DNA from 2 places in the Bradyrhizobium sp. LB11.1 genome. Region 1 is predicted to be linked to the other one. Evidence: riboswitches for the same ligand, from Rfam matches in the RefSeq annotation. Region 1 holds a riboswitch; the other holds the start of a gene.
What was found. A riboswitch is a leader RNA that binds a small molecule or an ion and turns the genes downstream of it on or off. The one in region 1 is predicted to bind S-adenosylmethionine.

Region 1 (7,673 bases):
AAGGCGTCATCCGGATAATTCACCAGGTCGGTGTCGGCATCACCCTGTACCACCGCGAGGCCTTTTGCCACGCAGCGGTTGACGCCCTCGCGCGACAGCTCGATGCCGCGGCCGTCGATGCCGCGGGTCTCCAGCAGCTGAAGCAGATCGCCCTCGCCGCAGCCGACGTCGAGCACTTTCGATCCCGGCTTGACCATCTCGGCGACCAGCAGATGGTCGGCGCGAAATGGGCCGGACTGCTCCGCAGCGAGGCCGTTGAGCGGCAGCACTTCCTGTACAGACATCGCTAGCCGTCCTTGTCAGTCGTTCCTGTCAGTGTTCTTGCCGGTGAGCCCGCGCGCCTTGCCGGCCGATTGCAGGAAGGCGCGGGAGATGTCCAAGAACTCGGGCACGTCGAGCAGGAAGGCATCGTGGCCGCGATCGGTCTCGATCTCGGCGAACGACACCCGCGCGCTCGACGCATTCAGCGCATGGACCAGCGCGCGCGATTCCGAGGTCGGGAACAGCCAGTCGCTGGTGAAGGAGACCACGCAGAAGCGCGTCTGGATGTCCGCGAACGCTTTCGCAAGCACGCCGCCATGGTCGCCGGCGATGTCAAAGTAGTCCATCGCGCGGGTCAGATAGAGATAGGAGTTGGCGTCGAAGCGCTCGACAAAGGACGAGCCCTGGTAGCGCAGATAGGACTCGACCTGGAAGTCGGCGTCGAACGAGAAGGTCGGCAGCTCGCGGTCCTGCATGCGGCGGCCGAACTTGCGATGCAGCGCCGCGTCCGAGAGATAAGTGATGTGCGCCGCCATGCGCGCGACCGCGAGGCCGCGATGCGGATGGATGCCCTGATCGGCGTAGGCGCCATTATGCCAGTCGGGATCGGCCATCACGGCCTGACGACCGAGCTCGTGGAAGGCGATGTTCTGCGCCGAGTGCCGCGTCGAGCAGGCAATCGCCAGCGCCGAGTATACGCGCTTGGGGTAGGCCGCGGTCCATTGCAGCACCTGCATGCCGCCCATCGAGCCGCCGACGACAGCGAACAGCGTGTCCACGCCGAGCCGGTCGATCAGCATCGCCTGCGCGCGCACCATGTCGGGAATGGTGATGACGGGAAAATCCAGGCCCCACACCTTGCCGGTCGCGGGATTGATCGAGGCCGGGCCGGTCGAGCCCATGCAGCCGCCGATCACGTTGGCGCAGATGATGAAGTAGCGGCTCGGATCGAGCGGTCGACCTGCGCCGACCAGCGTATCCCACCAGCCGGACTTGCCGGTGACCGGGTGCACATTGGCGACGTGCTGATCGCCGGTCAGCGCATGGCAGATCAGCACGGCGTTGGAGCGATCGGCGTTGAGCTCGCCATAGGTCTTGTAGGCGATCTGGAACGGGGTGAGATCGATGCCGCAATCGAGCCGCAGCGGCTGGTCGGCGCCGAACTGCGCGACCTCTGAACTCGGATGATCGACCTCATGCGACCGATCGTCGGCACTGATCGCGGGACTGGGGACAGACTTGACGCCAACCATCTGACCATCGACCTCGTTTGCGATCAGACTTTTGACCGCGATGAAATCAGGCCATAAAAAACCCGGCCTGAACGATAGGTTCGGCCGGGATCGAAAACGTCCCCGGCCTGTTTAGCGAGTTTTTTAACGTGGCTGCAAGCCGGCCGGCTCAAATGACCACGGAACAGGCAAAACCTACTGTCTTGGGCGGTTTTCGTCAAGTCGCGGTCCGGATTCGCCAAAATCATCCCTGATGCGCCGGCCAAAAAGGCCTTTGCTTTCGCCGCCCTGACTGCCTAATCAGGACATTGACCCGCAGCGGATCCGGCTTGCCCGCCCGCATTTGGAATGCCTCTCAGCAACCTTGTCAGATATGTCCCAACGTCCGCCCGCGCCACCATCGCTCCAGGAATTGCGCAAGGAGATCGACGCGATCGACGAGGGCATGCACCGCCTGTTGATGCAGCGCGGCGACATCATCGACCGCCTGATCCAGGTGAAGCAGACCCAGGAGGTCGGCTCGGCGTTCCGCCCGGCGCGCGAGGCGTCCATGATGCGTGACATCGTGCAGCGCCATCGCGGCATCCTCCCGCTCGACACGGTCGAGAGCATCTGGCGCGTCATCATCTCCACGTTCACCTATGTCCAGGCGCCGTTCTCCGTGCATGCCGACATCTCGGTGAGCGAGCCGGCGATGCGTGATTCCGTGCGCTTCCATTTCGGCTTCACGGTTCCTTACGTCGCGCATTTCAGCGCGCAGGCTGCGGTCGAGGCGGTGGCGAAGTCCAAGGGCGATCTGGCGCTGGTCTCGGCGACGTCGAGCCGCACGCCGTGGTGGCTGGAGCTGGAATCAGACGGCGCGCCGAAGATCATTGCACGGCTGCCCTTCGTCGAGCGCGCCGATCATCCGGCGGCGCTGCCCGTGTTCGCGGTCTCGCGCGTCGCCGACAGCGCCGTGGTGACGGAGGTCGAAACCTTCAGCGTGCGCGTATCAGGGTGGAACGCCGAGGTCGCGCGGGCGCTGTCGCCGCTCGCCGAGATCGTGGCAGTGCCCGATACCGCCTTCGACGGCGCGGCACTTCTGGTCTCGGTCACGAGCGCGACCAGCATCGACAAAATCAAGGCTGCCCTGATCGACGCGGGGGCCTCGGTGCGTTCCACAGCCCTCGTCGGCAGCCACGCAACGCGCTATACGGTGCCCCCGACCGGGTTGAAATCGTAGATCGCGAACTGACCTAGCCTATCCGGAGTTAATGATGTCCCGCCCCGTGCCGAATCCCGGCATTCTCGATATTGCGCCCTACACGCCCGGCAAGAGCCCGGTCGCAGAGCCGGGCCGCAAGGTGTTCAAGCTTTCGGCCAACGAGACCCCGTTCGGACCCTCCCCCAAGGCGATCGAGGCCTTCAAGCACGTCGCGGACCATCTGGAAGACTACCCGGAAGGAACCTCGCGCGTGCTGCGCGAAGCGATCGGCCGTTCTTTCGGGCTCGATCCCAACCGCATCATCTGCGGCGCCGGCTCGGACGAGATCCTCAATCTGCTCGCCCACACCTATCTCAGCCACGGCGACGAGGCGATCTCGACCACGCACGGCTTCCTGGTCTACCCGATCGCGACCATGGCCGTCGGCGCCAGGAACGTGGTCGCGGCCGAGATGAACCTGACCTGCGACGTCGACGCCATCCTCAAGGCGGTGACGCCGAAGACGAAGCTGGTCTGGCTCGCCAACCCCAACAACCCGACCGGCACCTATATCCCGTTCGACGAGGTCAAGCGCCTGCGCGCCGGCCTGCCCTCGCATGTGCTGCTGGTGCTGGACGCCGCCTATTGCGACTACGTCTCGCGCAATGACTACGAGATGGGGATCGAGCTGGTCGCCACCACCGACAATACGGTGGTGACGCACACCTTCTCCAAGATCCACGGCCTTGCCGCGCTGCGGATCGGCTGGATGTTCGGCCCCGAGCACATCATCGACGCGGTCAACCGCATCCGCGGTCCCTTCAACGTGTCGACGCCGGCGATGTATGCCGCGGTCGCCGCGATCGAGGACACCGCGCACCAGGCGATGTCGAAGCAGTTCACCGAGACCTGGCGCAACTGGCTGACCGAGGAGATCGGCAAGCTCGGGCTGAAGGTGACGCCGGGCGTCGCCAATTTCGTGCTGATCCATTTCCCGGAGACCGGGAAGACCTCGGACGCGGCCGATGCCTATCTCACCAAGCGCGGACTCGTGCTGCGCGGGCTGAAGAATTACGGCCTGCACCATGCGCTACGCATGACCATCGGCACCGAAGAGGCCAACCGCCTCGTCGTCGACGGCTTGCGCGACTTCATGGCAGGCAAATGAGCGTGGACCCGCACTTCCAGCGCGTCGCACTGATCGGCTTCGGTCTGATCGGCGGCTCGATCGCGCGCGCTGCGAAGCTTCAGGGCCTGGCTTCCGAGATCGTCACCACCGCACGCTCTGAGAAGACGCGCGCGCGGGTGATGGAACTCGGTATCGTCGATCAGGTCGTGGCGACCAATGCGGAAGCGGTGAAGGATGCCGATCTCGTCATCCTCTGTATTCCCGTCGGCGCCTGCGGGCCGGTGGCGCAGGAGATCGCTGCGCATCTGAAACCCGGCGCTGTCATCTCCGACGTCGGCTCGGTCAAGGGTGCGATCGTCAAGGATATGGCACCGCATCTGCCGAAAACTGTTCATTTCGTGCCGGCGCATCCGGTCGCGGGCACCGAACATTCGGGTCCGGATTCCGGCTTCGCCGAGCTCTTCATCAATCGCTGGTGCATCTTGACGCCGCCGGAAGGCACCGACGCCGCGGCCACCGCCCATCTGCGCGCGTTCTGGGCGGCAATGGGTGCCAAGGTCGAGGTGATGACGCCGGATCATCATGATCTCGTGCTCGCGATCACCAGCCATCTGCCGCACCTGATCGCCTACACCATCGTCGGCACCGCCGACGAGCTGCAGCAGGTGACCGAGTCCGAGGTCATCAAATTCTCCGCCGGCGGCTTCCGCGACTTCACGCGCATCGCAGCCTCGGATCCAACGATGTGGCGCGACGTCTTCCTCGCCAACAAGGATGCGGTGCTGGAGATGCTCGGCACCTTCACCGAGGATCTGGCAAAGCTCACCCGCGCGATCCGTCGCGGTGACGGCGAAGCGCTGTTCGATCACTTCACCCGCACCCGCGCCATCCGCCGCGGCATCGTCGAGATCGGCCAGGATTCGGCCGCCGCAGATTTCGGCCGCCAGCACGGGCAGCTCGACAAGAAGCCGGGCTAACAGCGATCCTTGATCCGCGCGATGCGGCGTCGGCCGGCAACGCCTGCGCCGATCTGCATGCACACGCCCAGCATCCAGGTGGCGCCGAACAGGAGATTGCCGGCGGGATCTGACGTCTCGTCGAAGACGAAAGCATAGAGCGCGAGCAGGCCGGCTCCGGCCGCGAGGAATGTGCCGGTCGCGCTGGCAAGACCAATCGCGGGCGATCGACGCGCCGGCCCTGCCTGAAGCTGCGGCCAGCGGGGGATGTCGATCCCGAGATAGGCGCCGATCATGCCGAGTACGATCAGCAAGATTGTGAATTCGACCGTGTCGAACCAGGGCAGCTCGACCCGCATCAGCAATGCGGCGACGAAGGTGGCGCCGACCGCACCCGTCATCGCCAGGCCAAGCCGGGCGACGACGTGCGCGAGCCGAAGGATCAGAAGACCGTCGGACAATTGCCGTCCTCTGAAGATTAGAACGGATAGTACCGGATCTGCGTCATGACGATGTTGTCGTCGGTCTTGGGCGCGCCGCCGACACCGGCGAAGGCGAACCGCTGCGTGTAGGAGTACTGCACGCCGGCTTTCAGCGTGCCGTAATTGCCCTGGTAGATGGTGTCGTAGATGCCGGCGGTGATCTGCCGAACTTCCCTGGTGTTGCCGTTACAGGTCGCGGCCGGCGTGTTCTCGGTGAAGCAGCCGGTGTTGTTGTAGAGCGGATTGCCGTAACCGAACGGAGTGGTCCCGACATTGGCGAAATTGGCCTTGGCCTTTTCGAGGCCGGCGTAGCTGTAGACATCGAGGCTCGGCGTTGCGTGCCAGATCAGGCCGACCGCGGCCGCGGTGATCGTCAGTGGCAGCACCGTGCCGTCCTGCGCCACCGCCGCATCGGGGAACGGCGTCGCGGTGAAGCGGCCGAGCACGCCATGCGCGCCGTAGAGCTGGAGGTCGAGGGTCTTCGGAATCAGTTCGGCGAACACGTGACCGCCGAAGCTGCCGGTGTCGTAGGTGTGGTTGGCACCGTTGAAGCGATCGAACAGCTGGCGATAAAGCGCCCAGGCTTCGACGTGCAGCTTGTAGGGTCCGAGCCGCGGATCCCACGCCGCCTTGACGGTCAAGTCAGGCATTTGGTTCAAGCTGACATTGTTGAGGTTGTTGAAGAAGCTGCCGCCCGGTCCGGTCAGATTGACCTGAAGGTTCGGGTTCAGCACGCCCTGCGGACCGACCGCGGGCGTGCCGACCGTCGGCGTGTTGCCGCCGAAGAAGGCGGTCTGCGCATTTTCAACGGACGCCGCAAGCTTGAACTCGGGACCGATATCCTTCCAGACGCGCAGACCCGGTTGTCGTGCCGCCAGAAAACCCGGGACGGATTCGAAGTCGATAACGCCGGGCGCATCGACACCGCGGGGATCTATGCCCGTCTTGGTCGGCGCGTTCAGCGACCAGGATTGGCCAGCCAGGAAGTGCAGGCCGAGATCGGTCCGGTCGAGCTCGAGACTGAGCTGCCGCATCCGCGGGTTGAAGGAGTTGGTGGCAACCGAGCTCGCCGTCTGCGCCGCGCCCTCGAAGTCGATTTCGCCGTAACCGGCGAGATGTGTATCGGGATCGGCATTGCCTTCGGCGAGCACGGAGAACCTGCTCTGGCGCGCGGAGAACCGCGTCTCCGGGAAGTAGAAATTGTGAGCCTGCTGATAGGGGATGAAATTGAAAACCGAGCCGGTGTCGGAGGCGATGTTGCGCGAACGGTAGATACCGGTGAGATCGACCCAGCCGCCGAATGTCAGCGTGACGCCCTTGTAGCAGACCTTGCCGCCCGCACATGCCTCGACGGGGAGTGCCTTGTAGATCCCCGGCATCGGCATGACTTTGGCCTGCACTGCTTCGACTTGACGCGTCTTACGCGCCTCCGAATCCACCCGCTGCTGCAGCTCCTTCAGCTTCGCCTTCAACGCCTGGATTTCGGTTGTGACAGTGTCGTCGGCACGCGCCTGTCCCGAACAGGCAGCGAGTAGTCCCAGCATCAGCCCGTAGTTGATGATCCGCACGTAAGCCTCCCTCCACTTGGGAAGCTTGTCCTGATGGTCGCGCCTCCTCCGGCGCGTGCGTGCTTCCCTGGTGTGGAGTGATTTGAATGGGCCGGCTGTTATTCGCAGGCCCGCGCATCTTCTGCATCACGTTTTCCTGACGATCATGTTCGGAATATTTTCGCCGCTTGTCCGATCCGCACGCGCATGACCGCCTCACATGCAGCGCGCATTGGGCCCGACCGGACATGGCCGGGCCCAACTCCGCGACGCGCAACGTCTCAAGGGGAATGGCGGCTATTTTCCCTTGGTCGCGCGGATCACCGTGGGGCGCGGTGATTTCGCGGAAGACACGTAGGGCATGATATCGCGCCTCGCCGGGCTCGCGAGATGACGGTCGCCGTTCGGGAATTGGGCTTCGTACGCAGCCGGCTCATGCGACTGCCACTGCGCGAACGCAGGCGTCGCGAACGCAGCCGTGACGGCGATGGCGGCAACCAACAGTTTTGACGTGGACATGATATTCTCTCCTGCCTCGGCGGCCCCACTTCAGTGGGCAGTCGACATGGAGAGAGAGCGGGCTTGGCGGCTCCGCATTCCCGGCAGACGATCACAATCCAGCGAAGAGACCGTGACGTGGGTTCGTAGCCCGGATGGAGCGAAGCGCAATCCGGGATTTCTGGATACGGTTGGCGCTGTCCCGGATTTCACTGCGCTCCATCCGGGCTACAGGAATCAATACAGCGGCGGGATCTCACCGACCTTGACCGGGCCGAGCAGCACGGCGCCGTCGACGAATTTCAGCGGGAAGCTGCGGGCCTTCTTGCCCTCGAGCGTGCTCTCGGTGCCGATCGAGTTGATCCCGGCGGCAACGCCGGCGTTG
Region 2 (7,673 bases), 270 kb from region 1:
AGAATTCGAGCCGCGCGCCGATACCATAGCCGGCGAGGATCGCGGTGCCGAATTTGGCCAGCATGTGGGTGAAGATCGAGATCGTCAGCACCGATTGCAGCGGCGAGAAGCAGGCGATCGCGCCGACCTTCAGGATATCGAAAAACATTGCCCACTGGATACGAAGCCCGCGCAGCTTTGGAACCACGCGCGCACGACCTGAAAACAAGTACCAGCCCATCACGCAGATGTTCATGGAGTAGGCGATCAGCGCGCCGGCCGCGACGCCGCGCATGCCAAGTTGCGGCATCGGTCCGAGCCCGAGGCCCAGCGTGCCGCCGAGCACGATCTGCCAGACCGCGGAATTGAGGATCAGAAGCGATGGCAGCTTCATGTTGCCGGTGCCGCGCAGCACGCCCGCCATGGTGTTGAGCAGCCAGGGCAGCACGGCACCGCCGAAAAACACCTGCGTGTAGGCGATCGCATGCGCCAACACATCACCGCGCCCGCCGAGCATCTCGAGCACCTTGGGCCCGAAGATCAGCATGCCCAGCATGAACACGAGGCCGAAGGTGATGCCGATCAGGAGGGCATGCGCGGCCAGCGTCCCGGCGCGCTCGCGATCGCCGGCGCCGAGCGCACGTGCGATGGCCGACGCCACGGCACCACCCATGGCACCGCCCGACATGGCCATGGTCAGGATCACTGTCGGAAACACCAGTGCCATCGCGGCCAGCGCTTCCACGCCAAGACGTCCGATATAGGAGGTCTCCGCGATCACCACGCAGGTGCCGGCGGACAGCGCGACGACGTTCGGCCAGGCGAGGCTGAGCAGCGTGCGCAGGATCGGCCCGTCAGTCAGCGCGCTCCGCATGGGGCGCGGTGGCGGCGGCAGCGGACGCTCTTCCTCATCGACCGGGATCTCGGCGATGTCCGTCATGTCCTCTCCCGGGCACAAGCGCCATCTGCGGCGCGGCAATGCATAGGTGTGCTAATAAATTTGCTCGCGCGGAAGGCGCGTCGGCACTTGTTAGCACGACGGCTGCCGATTCCTCCTGCGTCAGGTGCAGGCGTGCCCTGCGGCAGCGCATTTCAAGCGGTGGAATTAACCGATGGTCCAGATCAGCGGCGGGCGACCAGCTGCTGTCGAGCGCAGGTGCACACCGATGTGCCGGCCGCATCCCGCAGCGAGCCCCTCGAACAGCCCCTCCAGCACTTTTGCGCAGGCGCGGTGATAATCGGCGACGTCGTCCATCAGCTTCCAGCTCAGCTGGTGGATTTCGAACGTGCCTTCGGATTGCTCTGTCTCGGCCGCATCGTCCTGCGCTGCGAACAGCGCGTTGAGGAACGATGCGAACTCGCTCGCGCCGCCACGTGTCGCCGACAGCGCCGCTGAGACCTCGTCGAAATACTGCATGCCGATCAGCTTGCCGGTGAGGTGCAGGAGATAGCCGGCATCCTCCGGCCCGAACAGCTGCACCATCACAGGCGCGGCCGTGCGCACATATTCCATGGCGTAGTTGCGATAGGCCTTTTCGAGCCGTTGCTTTGGCCAACTCGCCACAGGCAGAGCCGGCGCGGTCTTCGCATCGAACGGCGGCGCTTCCTGATGCCGCGCGAACACCAGGCGCTGGTCGAGCTCGAGCGGATGGTCGTATTGGTGATAATAGCCTTCGAGCCCGTCCTGGCCGTCGACGCTCTGCTTGGTGCAGACGAAGCCGAGCCTGGTATCGCCGAGCGCGACGCCGTTGTTGGCGTGCCAGCCGCGCAGCATCGCACGCGAGACCTCGCCCGGCACGCCGCAGATCGCGGTGCCTTTCCAGATCCAGCGCGGCGGCGGATAGCGGATCCAGGCCTTGGTATCGCTCTCATACATGTATTCGACGTGGACGCCGCCGATCCAGTTGGAGAGGTAGTGATATCGCGCGGCTGCCACCGCCGGCGGCAGATGGCTGAGGCCGAGCTTTTCCAAGCCGGGCAGGAAGCGCTCCTGCTGCTGGCGGCGAAACACGCGGAAGACGAATTCGGCGGCATCCGCCGTGCCGCGTCGCGTGACCACGGTGAGGATGAGGCCGGTGAAATAGGCGTGATAAAGGTCGGCGACCGCGCGCCAGCGTTTCCATTGCGCGTCCTGCGCGGCGTCTGCTGCGGTCATGCTCTCACTCCCGATCGCTATTTTGATCGAGTGTGTCACCGCGCCCGGCAGCAGGCAACCTGACCTTCGCGCAGGACGCCCTGCACGACGGCGCGTCAATTCCGCATCACGAATTTTGCGAGGTCTTGGCCGCGCGCTCGCGTTCGACGCGCTCGGTGACGTCACGTGCCATCGCAACCGATCCGAGAACCGCGCCCCCGGCATCTCTCACCAGCGCGAAAGTCATCTCGATGTAGAGCTTGCGTCCGCTCTTGTGCAACGCGCGGGTCAGCGTCGGCCGGCCCGCAAGCTTCATCGCGCCGCTGGCAAGCGCGGCCTCAAAGCCCTTCCAGTGGGCGGCCCGCAGATGCTCGGGGATAATCAGATCGAGATTCTGGCCGAGCGCGTCTCCTGCCGTGAAGCCGAACAGCGCGGTGGACGCGCGATTCCAGCGCGTGATCGTGCCGGAGCGATCCGAATAGATCAGCGCATCGGCGACGTCGTTGAGGATGTTTCCGTCGAGTTGGGATTGATCGGTCATGGCGAGACCTCGCATGTCGCTGGATTTTGCACATCCTGACACACATTCGGTGTCATCGCCCGACTTGATCGGGCGATCCAGTATTCCAGAGGCGGCAGTGATTAAATCGAGAGGCCGCGGCGTACTGGATGCCCCGGTCAAGCCGGGGCATGACAGCGGAGTATGCAGCTACACCCGAAAATGCTTGCTCAGCTTCAGGCCCTGGGCCTGGTAGTTGGAGCCGATGCGCTGGCCGTACATGGCGTCGGGGCGGGCCAGCATTTTCTCATAGACGAGACGGCCGACGATCTGGCCGTGCTCGAGGATGAACGGCACTTCGCGCGAGCGCACTTCCAGCACGGCGCGCGCGCCTTGGCCGCCGGCGCCGGCATAGCCGAAGCCGGGGTCGAAGAAGCCGGCATAGTGCACGCGGAATTCGCCGACCAGCGGATCGAACGGCACCATCTCCGCGGCATAGTCGGGCGGGACCTGCACGGCCTCTTTCGACGCGAGGATGTAGAACTCGCCGGGATCGAGGATCAATCTGCCGTCGGGACGCGCCGCGATCGGCTCCCAGAAGTCCTCGACCGCATAGCCCGCGCGACGATCGACATCGACCACGCCGGTGTGGCGCTTGGCGCGGTAGCCGACAAATCCATTCGCCTTTTGGCCGGACAGGTCGACCGAGACGGCAACGCCGCCGGTGAGATCGGCATCGTCGACATCGACGAGACGCTCAGTCGCATGCAACGCCTCGAGTTCGTCAATGTTGAGGATGGCGTCTCCGGTGCGGAAGCGGACCTGCGACAGCCGCGAGCCCTCGCTGACCAGCACTGGAAATGTCTTCGGGCTGATCTCGGCATAGAGCGGACCGTGATAGCCGGCACCGATCATGTCGAAGCGGCGGGTGCCGTCGGCGATCACGCGGGTGAAGACGTCGAGGCGCCCGGTGGAGCTTTTGGGGTTCGCCGCCGCGACGATGTCCGGCGGCAGTGCGAGGCTTTCAAGCAACGGCACGATGTAGACGCAGTTGGTCTCCAGCACCGCACCGTCCGCGAGGCTGAACTCGTGCAGCTTCAATTCGTCGATGCGCTCGGCGACGGTGGCGCCGGGGCCAGGCAGGAAGCTCGCGCGGACGCGATAGGCGATATCGCCGAGGCGCAGATCGAGGCTCGCCGGCTGGATCTGGCTCTCGACGAAATCGTATGCGGGCAGGATGAGCCCCGCTTCCGCCATCGCCGCGATCATGCGGTCGGGCAGGATACCATTGGCGTCGGCAGCGACGGTGAAACTCAACCGGGGGTCCTCATCCGGGGACAAACGCGTCCCGACATGCGGGAAATACTAGCGTTTTACGGCTATCCGATGGACGTCTTGACGGAAAGGGCATTGCGGAATATGAGGATGACTTATCCCGTGGTGATTTGAGCCGGCCGGCTTGCAGCCACGTTAAATAAGTCGCTAAACAGGCCGGGGACCTCTGTGATCCCGGCCCGTGGAGATATCCAGGCCGGTTTTTTTGTGACCATTTTCGATGGTCACGCAGAGGAGGTCCTATGTCGAAGTCCCCGGCGTCCGCCACGCACTACCGTCCCGAAACCCGTCTGGTCCATTCCGGCACCTTGCGCTCGCAATATGGCGAGACGTCGGAGTCGCTGTTCCTGACCCAGGGCTACGTTTACAACAGCGCCGAGGAGTGCGAGGCGCGGTTCAAGGGCGAGGATCCAGGCTTTATCTATTCGCGCTACTCGAACCCGACGATCGCGATGTTCGAGCGCCGCATGATCGAGCTCGAAGGCGCCGAAGCCGCCCGCTCGGCAGCAACCGGCATGGCGGCGGTGACGACCGCGATCCTGGCGCCGCTGAAAGCCGGCGATCATGTCGTGGCTTCGAAGGCACTGTTCGGCTCGTGTCTCTACGTCATCCAGGATCTGCTGCCGCGCTATGGCATCGAGACGACGCTGGTCGACGGCTTCGATCTCGACCAGTGGCAGCGTGCGCTCAAGCCGAACACCAAGACGTTCTTCCTGGAGAGCCCGACCAATCCGACACTCGACGTGCTCGACATTCCCGCAATCGCGGAGATCGCGCATAACGGCGGCGCGCGGCTCGTCGTCGACAACGTGTTCGCGACGCCTATCTGGCAGAGCCCGCTGGCGCTGGGTGCCGACGTCGTCGTCTACTCTGCGACCAAGCACATCGACGGCCAGGGCCGCTGTCTCGGCGGCATCATCCTGTCCTCGGAAGCCTTCATCACCGAGCACATCCACAATTTCATGCGCCAGACCGGCCCGTCGATCTCGCCGTTCAACGCCTGGGTCCTGCTCAAGGGCCTGGAGACGCTCGGCGTGCGCGTGCGCGCGCAGACCGACACCGCAGGCCGCATCGCCGACGTACTGGCGAGCCATCCCAAGATTGCGCGACTGGTCTATCCCGGCCGCGCCGATCATCCGCAGGCCGCACTGGTGAAAAAGCAGATGCGCGGCGGGTCGACGCTGGTCGGCTTCGAGGTCAAGGGCGGCAAGGCCGCGGCATTCCGCGTGCTCAACGAGCTGAAGCTTGCGAAGATCTCGAACAATCTCGGCGATGCCAAGAGCCTCGTCACGCATCCGGCGACGACGACACATCAGCGCCTGAAGCCGGACGTGCGCGCCGAGCTCGGGATCGGCGAAGGATTCATTCGCTTCTCGGCCGGGCTCGAGCATGCGGATGATCTGATCGAGGATCTGACGGCGGCGCTCGAGAAGGCGTGAGCGAGCGGGATCTCGTACGGTGGGCAAAGCGAAAGCGTGCCCACCATTCACGATCTCGATGACGATGGTGGGCACGGCGCTTTGCGCCTTTGCCCACCCTACGGCACCTACATCGGTCGATACGTCCGCACGTCTGCCGGCACGTTGACGCCGAGCTTGATCTGGCCGACGGATCGGATGATGTCGTCGCCGAGCAGCTGGGCGAAGCAGGCATAGCCCCAATCGTTCATGTGCAAGCCGTCGGCGATGACAAAACTCTCGACCGGGAGCGCCTGCTTCTCGTGCCAGTCGCGCATCACCTCGAAGCGCGGGAAGATGCCGACGTGACGGAGCTGGGCGACCTTGCCGAGCAGCTTCACCATCCTGCCAGCGCTTTCTGGACGCTCGGTGACGCGCGGTGAATATTGCGGATCGACCAGCACGACGTCGGCATAGCCTGCAGCCTGGATGCGACCGATGCCGTCCTCGACCAACTTGGCGGTGTCGCCGGGATCGAGGTTGCGCAGCACGGCATTGGTGCCGACTTGCCAGATCACGAGATCCGAATGCACGTCGATCACCTCCTTCTGGAGGCGCTTCATCATCTCGGGCGCGTCCTCGCCGCCGACGCCGGCATTGATGACGGTGATGTCAGCGGTCGGATACTGCCGGCGCAGCTGCGCGGCGAGACGGTTCGGATAGTTGAAGTCGGGTGAGCTCGCGCCGTAGCCCGCCGTCGACGACGAGCCAAATGCGACGATCACGACGGGCTTGCCGGCGATGAGCTTGTTCGCGACATGCGGTAGCGAGCCCATCGCTTTCGCGCCGCCCTTCGGCGACAAACAGGGCACGCGGCTGAAAATGTCGCCGGCGGATTTCGCGACCTGCTTCACCTTGTCGATGGCGCGCGAGGTCAGGCCGCGCTGCTCGCCGGCCGCCGGGCTGGTCGCTGCAACGGTCGTTTGGGAGGAAGATGCCGGAGCGGGGTTAGCGGCCTGCTCCGGCGCGGGCGTCGCCTGGGCGGCTTGTGCGCGGGCAGGTGCCTGCAACGCCGGCGTCAGCATCAGCAGCGCCGCCGCCGCGGACGCGGCCAGCCATGTCGACAGGCCAAAAGGGCGGAGAGAACTCATTAACGCTAGACCTCAATTCTGCTGCGGGGCCGGCCCCAGATGGGCAGCGTCGATCACGAACTGTGCCAACGCCCGGCCGATGCAATCATGGACCTGCTTCGCCAGCTCAGGGCCGCGGGAGGGGCTGAACAGATCGAACTGACCCTGGTCGTTCCACTGCCGCATCATCGCGAAACGGTCGAACAGCGGGACGTCATGCTCCTGCGCCACCACCCGCATATTGTCGAGATAAGGCGCCGCCGAGATCATGGTTTCGGTACGCGGGCTGTATTGCAAATTCATCAAGACGACGTCAGCCCCCGCATTTTGCAACGCAGCGACCCCTTCGGTCACCGCGCCGCGGAAATCGTCGGGATCGATGGAGCGGATAGCATCCACGGTCCCGGTCTGCCAGATGACCAAAGTAGGCGTTTTTGCTTCCATCAGCTTAACGAAGGTTCCGGCGGCTTCCTCCGCCGTCTTCTTGCTCTGTATTTCTACGGAGACGTGCACCGTCTCCGCGGGCGGCAGCTTGTCCTTTAAAATGACCTGCATGCGCGCCGGATAGGAGCTGTCCTCAGAGGCGGGAATGGTCGTGGAGCGGCTGCCGATCACCAGGATCTCGAGCGGCTTGCCGGCTTTGACGGTGTCGGCGACCTTGTGGAGCTGGCTGTCGGTGGCGAGCAGATAGGGCGGCAATTCGCACGCTGCCGGCGCGGCAGGCACGGCATCGCCCGCGCGCGCCGATGGCGCGACCAGACCACCGCACAGCAAGATCAGGCTCAGGAGAACCTTCGCCTTCATCAGCCCCCTCCCGCCAGATCGGCGTTGCCGACGGCGATTTTGGTTTTCGCACCGCTCTTGTCAGCCACGCGCTTGTACCACGAAATCACCCAGGCCACCGCCCACATGATCAGGATTCCGGAGAGACTAATCAGCGCATGCATGGCTGGTCCCCCGGCAACCTCGGCCAGGATGAAATGGCCGGCAAAGGCCAGGAAGACGCCGAGACAGAAGATCTCCAGCGAATGCTGGCCGCACAGGATCAGCGGCCGCAGCCAGGGCGACTTCAGGCCCGGCCACTCCCGCGGCAGGAAGCGCACGATGAGCGCAGCCAGCGCCAGGAAATGCGTGAAGCGCAGCACGTCGAGGTCGGCCTTGTCGATCGGATACATCCACTGCTCGAGCCGCTTCGGCAT

Region 2: another riboswitch for S-adenosylmethionine. It lies ahead of ABIA96_RS06260 (O-succinylhomoserine sulfhydrylase); the one in region 1 lies ahead of metX (homoserine O-acetyltransferase MetX).

The regions. Positions count from the first base shown of each region.
Region 1 is NZ_JBEPTH010000002.1:221,657-229,329, forward strand. It holds gene metW (methionine biosynthesis protein MetW) at 1-284, opposite strand, end outside; gene metX (homoserine O-acetyltransferase MetX) at 300-1,514, opposite strand; SAM riboswitch at 1,605-1,684, opposite strand; gene ABIA96_RS04920 (chorismate mutase) at 1,867-2,715, shown strand; gene ABIA96_RS04925 (pyridoxal phosphate-dependent aminotransferase) at 2,750-3,844, shown strand; gene ABIA96_RS04930 (prephenate/arogenate dehydrogenase family protein) at 3,841-4,782, shown strand; gene ABIA96_RS04935 (hypothetical protein) at 4,779-5,222, opposite strand; gene ABIA96_RS04940 (hypothetical protein) at 5,240-6,811, opposite strand; gene ABIA96_RS04945 (hypothetical protein) at 7,088-7,309, opposite strand; gene ABIA96_RS04950 (DUF2125 domain-containing protein) at 7,526-7,673, opposite strand, start outside.
Region 2 is NZ_JBEPTH010000002.1:493,104-500,776, forward strand. It holds gene ABIA96_RS06240 (MATE family efflux transporter) at 1-919, opposite strand, end outside; gene ABIA96_RS06245 (hypothetical protein) at 1,085-2,134, opposite strand; gene ABIA96_RS06250 (PAS domain S-box protein) at 2,241-2,654, opposite strand; gene ABIA96_RS06255 (2'-deoxycytidine 5'-triphosphate deaminase) at 2,823-3,929, opposite strand; SAM riboswitch at 4,040-4,119, shown strand; gene ABIA96_RS06260 (O-succinylhomoserine sulfhydrylase) at 4,190-5,386, shown strand; gene ABIA96_RS06265 (SGNH/GDSL hydrolase family protein) at 5,494-6,495, opposite strand; gene ABIA96_RS06270 (SGNH/GDSL hydrolase family protein) at 6,508-7,278, opposite strand; gene ABIA96_RS06275 (OpgC domain-containing protein) at 7,278-7,673, opposite strand, start outside.